DNA from 2 places in the Chryseobacillus diguaensis genome. Region 1 is predicted to be linked to the other one. Evidence: a T-box and tRNA genes for the amino acid it is inferred to sense, from the RefSeq annotation. Region 1 holds a T-box; the other holds one or more tRNA genes.

Region 1 (7,604 bases):
TTAACAAGCATTTCCAGTTCTTCTCGAAGCAGTGAATTTGCCATTGCAAGACTAGAGTGATGAATAAGCGACTGCAGTAATTTAAACATCTCAAAGGTAAAATGGTATGGGGTATTATGTAAAATGATGGCGTACCCTCTTACTCCATCTGTTTCCATCATTGGAACTCCCATTAGACATTCGTACTCTGTTTTCTGCAAATAAGCACTTAATGAACCGATGAACACACCGTCTTTTTCCTGTTCAATGCGGGTCTTTACAAAATCAAGATAAACAAACGATTCTTCCTTGTTAAAAAACGAGGTGCTTCCGGGAAGAGGCTGTACTGCTCCGGCTGTCTCACAATAGAAGAAACCCACTTCCTGTGCAGAAAAGGATTTGATAATCCTTTCTGACATGTACTCCATCGTATCTGTCAAACGGAGATTCTTATTAAGCTGATGTGTTGTCTCATTGATCAGCTGGAGATCTTCAACCAATTTTTTTGATTGTTCATAAAGCTGAGCATTTTCCATTGCGTTACCAGCAGCACTTGCAAGCATCGTTAAAAATTTCACTTCGCTCTGCTCCATGAAATTGGATGAGTTCCCCAATACTTCCAGTACTCCGTATATTCCCTGCTGTCCTTTTAAAGGAATATAATAAATGGACTGTTCATACTCTTTACTTTTCACTTCTTTTACCATACCTGTTAAATAAGCTTCCATCGCTGTATCATTCGTGCCATTTTCATCGAAGTAAAGATCCTTTACAGGCAGGTTTCCCTTATGGTTATCGTGTGAAAGAAACAAATAAAAAAGAGAGTTTTCGTACATTTTTTGAAGAGTTGACATTAATTCACCAAGCACTTCATCTTTGTTCATTGTAGAATGAAACTTTTCAGTAAGCTTATATAATTGCTCAAATTTCCGCTCGTTAACAATCAGTTTTTCCGTTTTTTTATAGTGATTTAAAAAGCGTGAACAAGACTCTGCCAGTTTGGCAAAAAAGGACTCAGATAAACCGGCAAGTCCTGTGATCCGAAGGATCGCAATAGGAGCTGCTTCCTCGTCTAAAAGAGCAGCAAGCGAGCCGTCTTCCTTAAGGCTTACAGGACACATGAGCAGTTCAGAGATTTCATTTTCTGAAAGATCCAATGGGTTAAAGTGTGAAGAATTTGCAGTAAAATAGGGGAGGAAAACGTTATCAGATTTCCAAATAAAAAGCGAGACTTCCGGTGCGTTCAATTCTTTCTTCAATATTTCAATCATTCGGCTGGCAGCTTTATATAAAGTATTTTCGCTTCCACGGGTTAAACACTCAAAAAACAAACTATTTATTCTGGGAAGTATGTATTTTATGTCTTCCATTTTAATGATCTCACCCACAGTTAGTTAAATGCAAAAATATGAAGATATGCTCATAACGTTATTATAGCATAATTGCTTGCTTGTAAATAGATTCAGCATGCATATGAAATAAAAACTTCCCTTGACTTTCAATTCTTATAATCATATAATGGAATTTGTGTAAAATAGCGCAGCCTATTGAGTCTGCAGCAATGGAATCATTTTGTTCCCGTACTTCACTGTATGAGGTGCATCGCGTAACTCCCAGCTGCTGGAGCGATGATGCATGAAAACAAAATGACCGTGCTTGCAAGGGTCAGTTCTGTTTTTATTTTATGCCAAATAAAAACAAAGAGGAGGAGTCATTCATGGCTCGTTATACAGGTCCAAGCTGGAAATTATCCCGTCGTTTGGGAATCTCGCTTACTGGAACAGGTAAAGAATTGGAAAAACGCCCTTACGCTCCAGGACAACATGGTCCAGGACAGCGTAAAAAACTTTCCGAATATGGTTTACAATTGCAAGAAAAACAAAAACTTCGTCACATGTACGGAATGAACGAACGTCAATTCCGTAATACATTCGTTAAAGCAGGCAAAATGCCTGGCATCCTTGGTGAAATCTTCATGGCTCTTCTTGAGTCTCGCCTTGACAACGTTGTTTATCGTTTAGGTTTGGCACGTACACGCCGCCAAGCTCGCCAATTGGTAAACCACGGCCACATTCTTGTTGATGGACAGCGCGTAGATATCCCATCTTTCCAAGTAAAAACTGGTCAAACAATTTCACTTCGTGAAAAATCACGCAACCTTGACATCGTTAAGGAAGCTGTAGAAGTAAGCAACTTCGTACCTGAATACCTTACTTTCGATGCTGATAAACTTGAAGGAACTTACACTCGTCTTCCTGAGCGTTCTGAATTGCCAGCTGAAATCAACGAATCTCTTATCGTAGAGTTCTACTCACGTTAATTAATTTGCTTATTAAATAGCAATTGTAAAAACCCTAGAAACCTTGATATTTCAATGGCTCTAGGGTTTTTTATTTTATTTCCGCAATATAGAACAATACGCAAGTAATGCATAAAAACATGCATATTTTATTTTGTTAAAGCACTCCGTTATTACAATAACGAATTTTTACCTTTTTTTAGGTCTTGTTGGTCCTTTTGCCATTGAGAAAACATCTAGTTTTTTGCATCATTCCATTTTCTCAATAACTCTAATTCGTCAGCTTCTTTCCAGTTCCAATCAATCTTTATCTATAAACTCTCCTAAGAATTTGGTTTACTTTAAGTACACCTTTTCACAATATTTGTTATGTATTCTAAGAAAAGTTTCTTTTGAAAAAATTTTTTTGGATTTTTTTGTTGACTTAAACCGCAGTTTAAGTCGTATGATAGTCCTGTCGACAATTAAATTTGGAGGTCTCCAAATGAAGTTCGGAAGTGCTGGAATAGGATTGGCTTTCGCGGAACGCTTTATAAAGGCTGGAAATAAAGTCATTGTGTGTGGACGACGTGAAAAGGTACTCCAAAACGCGAAAGAAAAATTCCCGAGACTGATTACTCGTGTAAGTGATTTGGCTATTGAATCAGAGCGTGTAGCATTGTTTGATTGGGTAACATCCAACTATCCGGATGTGAATGTGTTAATTAACAATGCAGGGATCCAGCAACGTTTTAACGTGTTAAAAGCGGACTCGAAGAACGATTGGGATTGGAGTTATTTCAGTAAAGAAATCACAACCAATCTAGAAGCACCGTTGCAGCTATCTATGTTATTCGCTCCATTTTTTGCGGCAAAAGAAGAGGCAACTATTATTAACGTGACATCTGGGTTAGCTTTTACTCCATTTGTGATTGCTCCTATATATTCAGCAACGAAAGCAGCGCTTCATTCCTTTACAATGAGTCTCAGACACCAACTTTCTGATACGTCTGTAGAAGTCATTGAAGTTGCTCCTCCGGCTGTGAATACAGATTTAGGCGGAGCAGCAGGATTGCATATGACTGGAGAACCATTAGATGCTTTCGCAGATGGCATTTTCAAAGGATTAGAAGAGGGTAAAATGGAAATCGGATATGGTAGTTCTGTGAATCGCTTACGCATGTCACGGGATGAAGTCGACGAACACGTAGAGAAAATGTACCAAGCAGCGAAAAACATAATTGAATAACTTCTTGCGAAAGTTACTAAATTTTTTAGGTGCTTTTCTGAAATCATTTATTAAGATATTGGTGGCTGCGTGTTTTATGTTGAAATTGTTTCTCAACCCCAACAAATATTATAGAGCCAAGAAAAGAGCCTTTATAAAAGAGGGACTGCATAAATTGCAGTCCCTCTTCCTCATTAGCTGTATTGAATCATCGTGTATTTTTTCTTTCCGCGTCTGATGATGGTGAATTCTCCATCAATCCTGTCCTCTGCTGTTATCATCGTGTCCGTTTCCTGTCTTCTTTCCCCATTCACGTAGATTGCACCATTTGTTATATCTTCACGAGCCTGGCGCTTGGATGGAGAGATTTTTGCTTCAACGAGCAAATCAACCAGGTTTTTATCATCTGAAGAAAGTTCAATAGTAGGAACATCTTTAAACCCTTGCTTAATCTCAGAACCAGTCAATTTTTTTAAATCTCCGCTAAATAATGCCGCTGAAATTTTAATTGCCTGCTGCAATGCCTCTTCACCATGAACCATCCGGGTCACTTCTTCAGCAAGCATCTTATGCGCTGTGCGTTTTTCCGGCGCTTCCTGAACTTCCTTCTCAAGCTGATTGATCTCTTCATGGGAAAGGAATGTAAAGAATTTCAGGTATTTCACAACATCTCTGTCATCGGTATTAATCCAGAATTGGTAAAACTCATATGGAGAGGTTTTTTCTTTATCAAGCCAAACAGCTCCGCCTTCCGTTTTACCAAACTTTGTACCATCAGCTTTTGTCACTAGAGGAATCGTTAATCCAAATGCTTTGGCCTCCTCTTCCGTTTTCCGGATCAGCTCCAGGCCAGCAGTGATGTTCCCCCATTGGTCGCTTCCTCCAATTTGGAGTTTGCAGTTTTCAGTTTGGTACAGCTTCAGAAAATCATAAGACTGAAGAATCATGTAGCTGAATTCCGTAAAGGAGATGCCCGATTCTATTCTTGACTGAACAGAGTCTTTAGCCAGCATATAATTTATGCCGAAGTTTTTACCAACATCCCTTAAAAAGCCGATTACATCCAAAGGTCCGATCCAATCATAATTGTTCGCAACAATAGCGGGATTTTCTTTTGCTTCAAAGTCAAGAAAACGGGATAGCTGGCTTTTAATGCGATTAGACCATTCCACAACAATATCTTCAGTGTTCAACGTTCTCTCAGCTTTTTTTCCGCTCGGGTCACCGATCAGTCCCGTCCCTCCTCCAACTAAAGCAATTGGAGAATGGCCAGCTTCCTGGAATCGTTTCAGCGTTAAAATAGGAAGCATATGCCCGATATGAAGGCTGTCTGCCGTGGGATCGAACCCTCCATACAATTTAATGCTTTCTTTATTTAAAAGATTGATAAGCCCTTCTTCATCCGTAATTTGATTTACAAGTCCCCTGAACTGCAAGTCATGCAATAAATTATTCATTTTTTTCATACTCCCTCACGTTTTGATTAAAAATAAAAACGCCCCTTCATATAAAATGAAGGGACGAAAATATTCGCGGTACCACCCTACTAAAGAATAAAAGCCCATCAAGGCTCACTATTCTTCGCTTAATGTGTTAACGGTTCTACCGTCTTTCACTAGGGTCTAAAACCTTTGCAAAAGAAGCTCCTGGGTGTAATTCGCGGGTCATTTTTGTACTGATTTGCACCATCCATCAGCTCTCTAAAACAGGGAAATGCCGCTACTTGTTCCATTCAACGCTGTATATTCAGATATTGAATTTTTATCATATATATTTTCTTTTGTCAAATTAGCAAAAGAATGAATTTTTGAAAACAAGTAAATATTCAGTCGATTTATGCTATAATAATTAGTTTTTCTAGGGAGATGGATGCTATGGGGCTATGGGATAAATGGATGAATAAGGTCATACCAAAGGAAAATACACAGAAGATCCTTCGCATTTCATACGGGGTTATTTGGAACGTTTTCCTTATTTTTGTCGTTATGGCTCTTGTTGGCTTCTCCTTTGCTGGAGGAATGGGAGCTGGCTATTTTGCCTCTTTGGTTAAGAATGAGCGCATAAGGGGCTATGCTGAAATGAAAAAAGACATTTACAATTATGAAGAAACATCAGAAATCTTTTTTGATGATACATCCTACATGGGAAAACTGAATAGTGATCTTGAACGGAAAGAAGTGAAGCTCTATCACATTTCTCCCGTTTTAATAAATGCCGTTATAGCAACAGAGGACCAATATTTCTATCAGCATAACGGTATTGTGCCGAAAGCAGTCATGCGCGCTATTTTTCAGGAGGTTACCAATTCTCCTGTAAAAAGCGGCGGAAGCACTTTAACTCAGCAGCTGATCAAAAATCAGATTCTCACTAACGAGGTTTCCTTCGATCGAAAAGCAAAAGAACTTCTTCTCGCCTTACGACTGGAAAAGTTTTTCGATAAAAAAGAAATTCTGGAAGCTTACTTAAATATTGCTGACATGGGCAGAGATCGTTCGGGGAGAAATATAGCCGGTGTTCAAACAGCAGCCCAGGGTATATTCGGAATGAATGCGAAAAACCTGTCTCTGCCTGAAGCCGCCTTCATTGCAGGGCTGCCTCAAAGCCCTTTCGGATACACTCCTTTTACGAATAAAGGAGAAATTAAACAGGATCTATCCCCTGGTATCAGCCGCATGAAAACTGTACTTAGAAGAATGTACCAGCAAGGCTTCATTACAGAACAAGAGCTCAATAAAAGTCTTGCTTTTGATGTAAAAAGCCACCTGCTGAAAAAAAGAGAAACAGCTTCAGAAAAATACCCTTGGCTTACTTCTGAAATTGAAAAGCGCGCTAAAATGATTCTGTTAGAAAACATTGCAAAAGAAAGCGGCTACAGCCTTTCAGATTTATATAAACATAAGGAGCAGCTGGCAGAATACAAAGCTCTCGCAGATAAACAACTAAAACAAAATGGATATAGAATTTATACAACGATCCATAAAGACATCTTTGAAAACATGCAGCAGGCAGCAAAAGACTATCATAATTATGGCCGTTCCCTTCCGGCTTGGAAACGGGACCCGGACACAGGCAAGAAAATAAGGGTTATGGAACCAGTTGAAGTGGGAGCCATGATGATTGAAAATTCAACAGGAAAAATTCTCAGCTTCGTTGGAGGCCGAGATCATGAGCGGGAGCAGCTGAACCATGCTACCTCTTCCCTCAGATCAATCGGTTCAACGATGAAACCTCTTCTCGTCTACGGGCCTGCTATTGAAGAAGGCGTTATTCAGCCGGGAACTGTTATTCCTGATTTTCCGACTAAAGGATATAATCCAAACAATTATGACAAAGCTATTCACGGACTAGTCAGTGCAAGAAAAGCACTAGCAAAATCCTATAACATGGCAGCCGTAAATACTTATAAAGAAATTAAGGCATCGAAACCCGTCACTTTTCTTGAGAAAATGGGAATCACTTCTTTAACTGCTGAAGATAAAGAAAATGATTCACTCTCAATTGGAGCGATGCATGCAGGGATTACAGTAGAAGAAAATGTTAACGCATACACTACTTTTGCGAATGGCGGCAGCTTTAAAGATGCTTACTTGATTGAAAAGATTGAAAGTGCCGACGGAACACCAATTTATCAGCATCAAAAAAAGGAAATCCGTGTTTTCACCCCTCAAACCGCTTATTTAACACTTGATATGATGAGGGATGTGATTAAAGAAGGAACAGCCAGATCTCTTTTAAATAAACTTTCCTTAAAATCTGACTGGGCCGGAAAAACTGGTACAGCCCAGAATTATGATGATGCCTGGTTTGTTGCATCAAATCCCGCTGTAACTTTCGGAACATGGATTGGGTACGATTCACCGAAACCCCTTCCCAGGGAAACATATAGTCAGAAAAGCCTTGGTATCTGGGCAAAACTGATGAACGCTGCCTATAAAGCAGAACCTGAAATCGGTGCAGCGAAAAAATCCTTTAAAATGCCAAAAGGGATTGTGTCCCGTACATTTTGCTCCATTTCAGGAGAGCTTTCCTCGAACCTTTGCAGAGAGGCAGGCCTTGAAAAAACAGACTTGTTCGATTCTCAGCATGTTCCTGTCAAACCAGATGACAGTCTGATAAAAG
Region 2 (7,604 bases), on a different contig from region 1:
TATCTGGTTTTGAGAGAATAATTTTTCAAAAAAAGTATTGATTTTTCTCTCTAAAATTATATAATTAATCTTGTCACTTTTTAAATTGTCTGGTGATGATGGCGAAGAGGTCACACCCGTTCCCATACCGAACACGGAAGTTAAGCTCTTCAGCGCCGATGGTAGTTGGGGGTTTCCCCCTGTGAGAGTAGGACATCGCCGGGCAAGATAAGATTATTCCGCAGTAGCTCAGTGGTAGAGCTATCGGCTGTTAACCGATCGGTCGCAGGTTCGAGTCCTGCCTGCGGAGCCATTATGGAGAGCTGTCCGAGTGGCCGAAGGAGCACGATTGGAAATCGTGTATACGTCATAAGCGTATCGGGGGTTCGAATCCCCCGCTCTCCGCCATAATACTTTTAATGGCCCCTTGGTCAAGCGGTTAAGACACCGCCCTTTCACGGCGGTAACACGGGTTCGAATCCCGTAGGGGTCACCAATCTTAAACTTAAACGGTTAAAAGCCAATCAGCAAGAAAAACAGCTCATCAAGCAGCTGTAGCACTTAAATCTCTTTCAATAGAGACGAGGGTTTTGAGAAGCAAGCAGTTGTAGGAATCGAGGGAGCGAACACTGGAGCGTACCTTAGTACGTGAGGATGTGAGTGAGCGAAGATGACAACGAAATGCGCCGCTTTCAAAAGCCGTAATTATGGAGGATTAGCTCAGCTGGGAGAGCATCTGCCTTACAAGCAGAGGGTCGGCGGTTCGATCCCGTCATCCTCCACCACTCAGGACTCTTGATCTTGAGTGAAATAGCATATTATCGCGGGGTGGAGCAGTCTGGTAGCTCGTCGGGCTCATAACCCGAAGGTCGCAGGTTCAAATCCTGTCCCCGCAACCAAATGGTCCGGTAGTTCAGTTGGTTAGAATGCCTGCCTGTCACGCAGGAGGTCGCGGGTTCGAGTCCCGTCCGGACCGCCATTGATTTTCAAATGAGAATTAAGTAAAATGTAAGAGGGTTTCAATAAGCGAGAAGGTCGAGGAAGCGACTGATTGAGCACCGGAGCGTATATGAAATACGTGAGGATGCGATCGATGAAGCTAGCTGACGAAGAGATTCGAAGCTTAGTGGAAGCAGAAACTTAGATGGCTCGGTAGCTCAGTCGGTAGAGCACGTTCGAATAAGCTGCGAAGCGATGCTTCAGCGCACAAATCGAGTGCTGCTTGGCTAAACATCCTAAGATTTGGGCGATTGCCAGCAAGAAGGAACTTAATAGTATCACTCATTTTATATGGCTCGGTAGCTCAGTCGGTAGAGCAATGGACTGAAAATCCATGTGTCGGCGGTTCGATTCCGTCCCGAGCCACCATTTTAAAATAGTATCACTTAACTATTTGCCGGTGTAGCTCAATTGGTAGAGCAACTGACTTGTAATCAGTAGGTTGGGGGTTCAAGTCCTCTTGCCGGCACTGTTTTTCATACGGAGGGGTAGCGAAGTGGCTAAACGCGGCGGACTGTAAATCCGCTCCTTCGGGTTCGGCAGTTCGAATCTGCCCCCCTCCACCATTTGTATAGGGGCATAGTTTAACGGTAGAACAGAGGTCTCCAAAACCTCCGGTGTGGGTTCGATTCCTACTGCCCCTGCCAATTAAATTATGGCGGTTGTGGTGAAGTGGTTAACACGCCAGATTGTGGCTCTGGTATTCGTGGGTTCGATTCCCATCAATCGCCCCATTATTTATTTTTAAACATAATGGATTTAATCACTCCTTACATAACAGCATAACAATGGGCTATAGCCAAGCGGTAAGGCAACGGACTTTGACTCCGTCATGCGCTGGTTCGAATCCAGCTAGCCCAGCCATTTTCATTCAAATGCCAAGCAACAATTTCTGATTGCTGCATAGGCTAATACAGAAACCAATTATTTGGTGCAAATGCGGAAGTAGTTCAGTGGTAGAACACCACCTTGCCAAGGTGGGGGTCGCGGGTTCGAATCCCGTCTTCCGCTCCAACGAGTGCTGGCGGCATAGCCAAGTGGTAAGGCAGAGGACTGCAACTCCTTTACCCCCGGTTCGAATCCGGGTGCCGCCTCCAATATCTTAAACCTTCTTAGAGGTTCATAAATTGGAATACACAGGATAAAACATCCTGCGGTTGTAAAATCGCCTTGACAATTCAGTCAGGCTCTCGGCACCAAATGCCCACTATGCCGGTGTGGCGGAATTGGCAGACGCGCACGACTCAAAATCGTGTTCCTTCTGGAGTGCCGGTTCGACCCCGGCCACCGGTATCATAACCGTTAAAAATCGCTTCTCACGTTGTGAGAAGTGATTTTTTTGTGATTAAAAATAATCCGCTGGAGTGTCTTTCATTCATTTTATAAGGAAAAGAATAGTTATTCACTTAAAAGCTGAATTCTAAAAAGGTAAAAGGAAATCCGCTATTATTTTTACTCGATTATTTAACAGGAGATGATTCAAAATGAGTTCTTATGCAATCGGACATTTTATTGGCTATGCAGTTGGTATTATCCTCTTGATCTTAGTCGCTGTACTTCTTGTAAAGCTGTTTATTAGGCTTGTAAAGCCTTCGAGAAAGAAAACATCGGAGTATGCATCCCATCCACAGTCAGAAAACGGCGATGTTCCTTTAAAAAGATAGTGTACTATACTAGAGCAGCAAGTTTCACTGATTTTTTGGTTTGGTATTCAATCGACTTCCGATAGAACCATTTTGCAGGTCGATTTATTTTGCCAACTGCCTTTTGTGTGAAACTAGCAACTGGGAAAAATTTCTTGGAAAATATTGAAAACGCTTGCAAATTATGACAAAAGGTAGTAAATTTAACTTAGATTCACCGTTTGCCTGCAATCATCTCTCTTATCCCTGCGAATTTTCTACACAACTAAATAGGCAAGCACACCTTTAGAATCCGGCATAATTCGAAAAGTGTTGATTTTCGTTTTAAAAATTTTAAAGGATGTGTCGTATTGAAAAAGAATTATAATAAGTTAATAGTTTCTTCCGTAACATTGACCGCCTTCCTTACGCTTCCAATCTCTGAATCTCATTCAGCTGTCCACGCTTTTGCAAAGCCAAACCCAGTACAATTAAATGGTAAGAATATAAGTATTGAGGATGCTGCTGCTCAAATGAATCAATTGAAAATGAATTACAAAGATTATCTTGCAGGAAATGAAAGTTTAAACAGCAGTCCCATGCTCGATAGCAAAATAAATTCCGTCCAGAATACAGCTAATTCACGTCTATCTTCCCTTATTCCTTTAGAAAACAGAGTTAATGGAGAGGAGACCTCATTATTTAAGGACACTCCGCTTGGAACGAATGAAACGAATTTAAGCAATTCTTATTTGTATTTATATCAAATAGCTCTTGCTGCGAAAACTTATAAAAGACCGGGGTTAAGCGGAGTCAATTTATACAATAATCAAGAAGCCATTAAGAAAGTAATCGATGGCCTTGATTGGCTCTACACCAACTTCTTTGAGAATCAGGAAAAAGGATATTATGGAAATTGGTATGCATGGGAGATTGGCATACCAACGAGCATCACTAAAACGCTGCTTCTCTTGGAAGATGAAATCAAAAGCTATAAACCTTATTTGATAGATGCTTATATTGATTCAATAGACAAATACTTGAGGAACGGGAAAAATGGGGATATCGATTTAGCATCACGCTTTCATAGAGGTGCCAACCTTGCGGATATTGCAACAAATCGAATCATACAAGGTGCATTGATTGATAGCGAAGACAGGGTAACAAAGGCAGTAGACAATATCATGACTGTTTTTAAAACGACTGATCCTAATCATCTCATTAATGGTAATACCGACGGATTTTATGATGACGGTTCTTTTATCCAGCATGCTTCGGTTGCCTATACAGGTTCATATGGAAAAGTATTGTTAAATCGCATCATCCAAACGATGAATATTCTTAACGGCAGTATTTATGATCCGAAAGAAATTTTGGTGCCGACTGTAAAAGAGTGGATTTATAAAGGCTTTGCACCCGTTATTTTTGAGGGCTATATGATGGAAATAGTTAAGGGTAGAGCCGTTTCAAGGACAGGCACTGGATATCAGGATGTATATAATATTGTTGAAGCAATTGTTGATTTGAGCAGAAACCTTAGTGATACTGATCGTAAAGAGATGCAATCTTATATTAAATATATCGTTTCTTCAATAAAAGGAAATTTTTCTACTGGGTCGTTTAGTTCTCTTCGCTCAATCGCTGACTTCAATCAAATCATGCAGGATCCTAATGTAGCTCCTAAAAATTTAATTGATGATGATCACTATAATTTTAATATGATGGATAAAACCGTTCATATTCGAAATTCCTACGCCTTCGCGGTTTCAAGAAGTTCTGATCGAATCAGCAAGTATGAATATATGAGCGGAGAAAATTTAATGCCATGGTTTCAAAGTGATGGCGGCTACTATTTGTATTTGTCAGGGAGAGATCAAACAAAATCATTTGGAGCTAATTATTTAGCCACAATAGACCCTCTTAAGCTTCCAGGAACAACTGTCCCAGTAGAAGAGAGAAAAACCATTCCCGAGTTATACGGAAAGCTCTTTTATGAAAATACGAACCATCCATTAAATTTTGATGTCTCCTCAGAGTCTGAGAACAAATATGTGTATTTTCCGGCAGGCACCAATCAATATTCAGGCGGGGTAAAGCTTGGTAAATATGGGATATCGGGAATTCAGCTTGGAGATGAAATCGGCTATAAGGATAAGCAGGCTGGGATATTACCAGATGACTTTGTCGTATATAAAAACGCAGATGCCAATAAATCAGTCTTTATGTTTGATGATGAAATTGTTTTAATGGGTTCGAATATAAGGGATCAATTGGGGAGAGATGTTATTTCAACGATTGATAATCGAATGTTTGATACAAACGAAACAAGTACTATTGCTGGAGAGACTTATGAAAATGAGAAATTATTCAATCCGGCTAATGGAGAATACAACTTAAAATGGATTAACTTTAAAACAGATGGAAAAGGAACTCAAGCAGGGTACTACTTTCCAGAGGCTTCTGAAATCAATGTTTCTAAAAATACCGTAACAGACAGTCTGCAGAAAGTCCGTACATCCAACCCTGACACAAAGGTTACAAAAAATTATTTTACATTAGGAATGGATCACGGAAAAAATCCACAGCAAGCAAAATATGCGTATGTGATTCTTCCGAACTTTGATGAAGCCAAAACGAAAGAATATGCTGATAAGCCAACTATAAAAATACTGGCCAATACAGAAAATGTTCATGCCGTTGAGAATACAGCACTTAAGCTAAAAGGATTCAATTTCTTTGGTGATAAAAAGACAACGGCAGCCAATCTATCTTCTTATAACCAAGCATCCATTCTTGTGAAAAGTGACGGAAACACGGTAACGATTGCCGTTTCAGATCCTACCTTACGGCTAAATAAAATGAAGCTGGAAATAGACCTTCCACATCCTAGTGTACTGGAAGAAAGTGAAGGGGTAAAAACATCTGTATCCAGTAAAAAGGCACTCATCCATATAGATTCGTCCAATCATGATGGAAAGAGCTATGAAATCAAACTGACTACGAAGGATTAAAAGGGGAATCTTCCTAGAAGAAAGACTTCGGCATGAAGCCGGGGTCTTTTTGTTCGCCCAGCATGGGCGAACTCTAACGGGTGAAAGTCCCGAGTACGACCTTACGTAGCGGTAAGTACATAGCCAAAAGCAAGGGTGTCCATGGTGACGTGGAATCTGAAGGAAGCTCGAGGCAAACCTCTGGTCTGACGAACAGAAATCATATAAGAGGCAACGTATGAGGATAAGACTGCAAAAGAAGTTAAAGTCCCATAGCTACTGTATCATACGTTGTATATATGGCAGATAGATGGAGGGAAAGAGTTCGCACCTTAACTGGGGAGATCTCATGGGTCTACACCAAAATCCTGTAGTGATACAGGACTGGATCATGAGAAGTCAGCAGAAGCCGTAGTAGTAAAGATATCTAATGAAAGTTAGAAGGAGCGAAGGGCTGAACAATTTTATCGTTATAGAAATCTCGATTGGGAGAGGAAATAGACCACTGGCGAAAGGCGAGAAAGTGGATACCGACTCTACGAGAAGGAAAGGAAATAACAGGCATGTACGAAAGGAATTTATTAGAGGAAATTCTCAATAGAGATAACCTTAACCAAGCATTTAAACAAGTAAAACGAAATAAGGGTGCTGCCGGGGTCGACGGAATGAATGTGGAAGAACTGGAGAAACATTTGGTGAAGAACAAGGATGAAATGATCCGTCTAATCCGACAAAGGAAATACCAACCCCAACCAGTACTAAGAGTAGAGATCCCCAAACCAATTGGCGGGGTTCGACTTTTAGGGATACCGACCGTAACCGACCGAGTCATTCAACAAGCCATAGCACAAGTCCTCACCCCTATATTTGATAAGGGATTCAGTGAGAATAGCTACGGATTCAGGCCAAATCGCTATGCTGAAATGGCTATTGTGAAGGCATTGGAATTCATGAACGATGGTTATGACTGGATTGTAGATATAGACCTGGAACGTTTCTTTGACACCGTCCACCACGACCGGCTGATGAACCTCGTCTCAAGAACGGTGGACGATGGAGATGTTATATCACTCATCCGAAAATTCCTAGTAAGCGGCGTCCAAATAAACGATGAGTACAAAGAAACCATAATAGGAACACCACAAGGTGGAAACTTATCTCCTCTACTTAGCAACATAATGCTCAATGAACTAGATCGGGAACTTGAAAACCGCGGGCTAAAGTTCGTGAGATATGCAGATGATTGTATCATCATGGTCAAGAGTGAAATGGCAGCCAGACGGGTGATGAGATCTGTGACAAGATTCATTGAAGAGAAACTAGGTCTCATCGTCAACGCCAACAAATCGAGAATCACCAAACCGAATGATCCCAATATGAAGTTCTTGGGCTTTGGCTTCTTTAGAGACTTCCAAACAGATTTATACAAAACGAAACCGCATCAAAAGGCGGTGGAAAACATTAAGTATAAACTAAAACAATTGACTAGGAAGAATTGGAGCGTGGATACGAAGTATCAGGTTGAGCGGATTAACCAACTACTCAGAGGCTGGATCAACTACTTTAAAATAGGTTATATGAAAAAGCTCCTTGAAAACATCGACTCCCATACACGATTCCGACTTAGAATGTGCATATGGAAGAAATGGAAGACAGCTAAGAATCGCCGCAAGAACCTGATCAAATTGGGGATGAACAGACTTGAGGCATACAAAAATAGCCACACAAGCAAAGGGGCAGCTCGCACTGCCTACTCGTGGATTCTGACCATGACCATAACAAACAAGAGACTAGCTGCATTTGGGCTAGTCTCTGGGGTGCAACACTACATGAAAGTACATGCCTAGAATAAAATTGAACCGCCGTATACGGATCCGTACGTACGGTGGTGTGAGAGGTCGGGAGTTAATAACTCCCTCCTACTCGATGTTTGTGAAAAAACTTGTACTTGTTTCATTACAGATGAAAGAACTTTTATTTGACTCACAGAAGTTTTTCATTTTTAACCAGTAGA

What was found. The T-box of region 1 lies ahead of tyrS (tyrosine--tRNA ligase). A T-box ahead of a tRNA ligase gene usually reads a tRNA of that ligase, here a tRNA-Tyr.
Region 2: it encodes a tRNA-Tyr, which carries the amino acid that the T-box ahead of tyrS (tyrosine--tRNA ligase) is inferred to sense. The anticodon was not compared.

The regions. Positions count from the first base shown of each region.
Region 1 is NZ_JBMKNV010000003.1:94,184-101,787, reverse strand. Features, by position in the region: gene ACOT8F_RS05580 (sensor domain-containing diguanylate cyclase) at 1-1,250, opposite strand, end outside; gene rpsD (30S ribosomal protein S4) at 1,697-2,299, shown strand; gene ACOT8F_RS05570 (SDR family oxidoreductase) at 2,763-3,506, shown strand; gene tyrS (tyrosine--tRNA ligase) at 3,680-4,942, opposite strand; T-box leader at 4,999-5,230, opposite strand; gene ACOT8F_RS05560 (transglycosylase domain-containing protein) at 5,360-7,604, shown strand, end outside.
Region 2 is NZ_JBMKNV010000002.1:180-7,783, forward strand. Features, by position in the region: rRNA gene rrf (5S ribosomal RNA) at 89-204, shown strand; tRNA gene ACOT8F_RS02760 (tRNA-Asn) at 218-292, shown strand; tRNA gene ACOT8F_RS02765 (tRNA-Ser) at 297-387, shown strand; tRNA gene ACOT8F_RS02770 (tRNA-Glu) at 401-475, shown strand; tRNA gene ACOT8F_RS02775 (tRNA-Val) at 689-764, shown strand; tRNA gene ACOT8F_RS02780 (tRNA-Met) at 802-878, shown strand; tRNA gene ACOT8F_RS02785 (tRNA-Asp) at 882-958, shown strand; tRNA gene ACOT8F_RS02790 (tRNA-Phe) at 1,272-1,347, shown strand; tRNA gene ACOT8F_RS02795 (tRNA-Thr) at 1,375-1,447, shown strand; tRNA gene ACOT8F_RS02800 (tRNA-Tyr) at 1,461-1,544, shown strand; tRNA gene ACOT8F_RS02805 (tRNA-Trp) at 1,552-1,625, shown strand; tRNA gene ACOT8F_RS02810 (tRNA-His) at 1,637-1,712, shown strand; tRNA gene ACOT8F_RS02815 (tRNA-Gln) at 1,768-1,842, shown strand; tRNA gene ACOT8F_RS02820 (tRNA-Gly) at 1,918-1,992, shown strand; tRNA gene ACOT8F_RS02825 (tRNA-Cys) at 2,002-2,075, shown strand; tRNA gene ACOT8F_RS02830 (tRNA-Leu) at 2,190-2,271, shown strand; gene ACOT8F_RS02835 (hypothetical protein) at 2,463-2,642, shown strand; gene ACOT8F_RS02840 (polysaccharide lyase 8 family protein) at 2,972-5,611, shown strand; gene ltrA (group II intron reverse transcriptase/maturase) at 6,154-7,437, shown strand.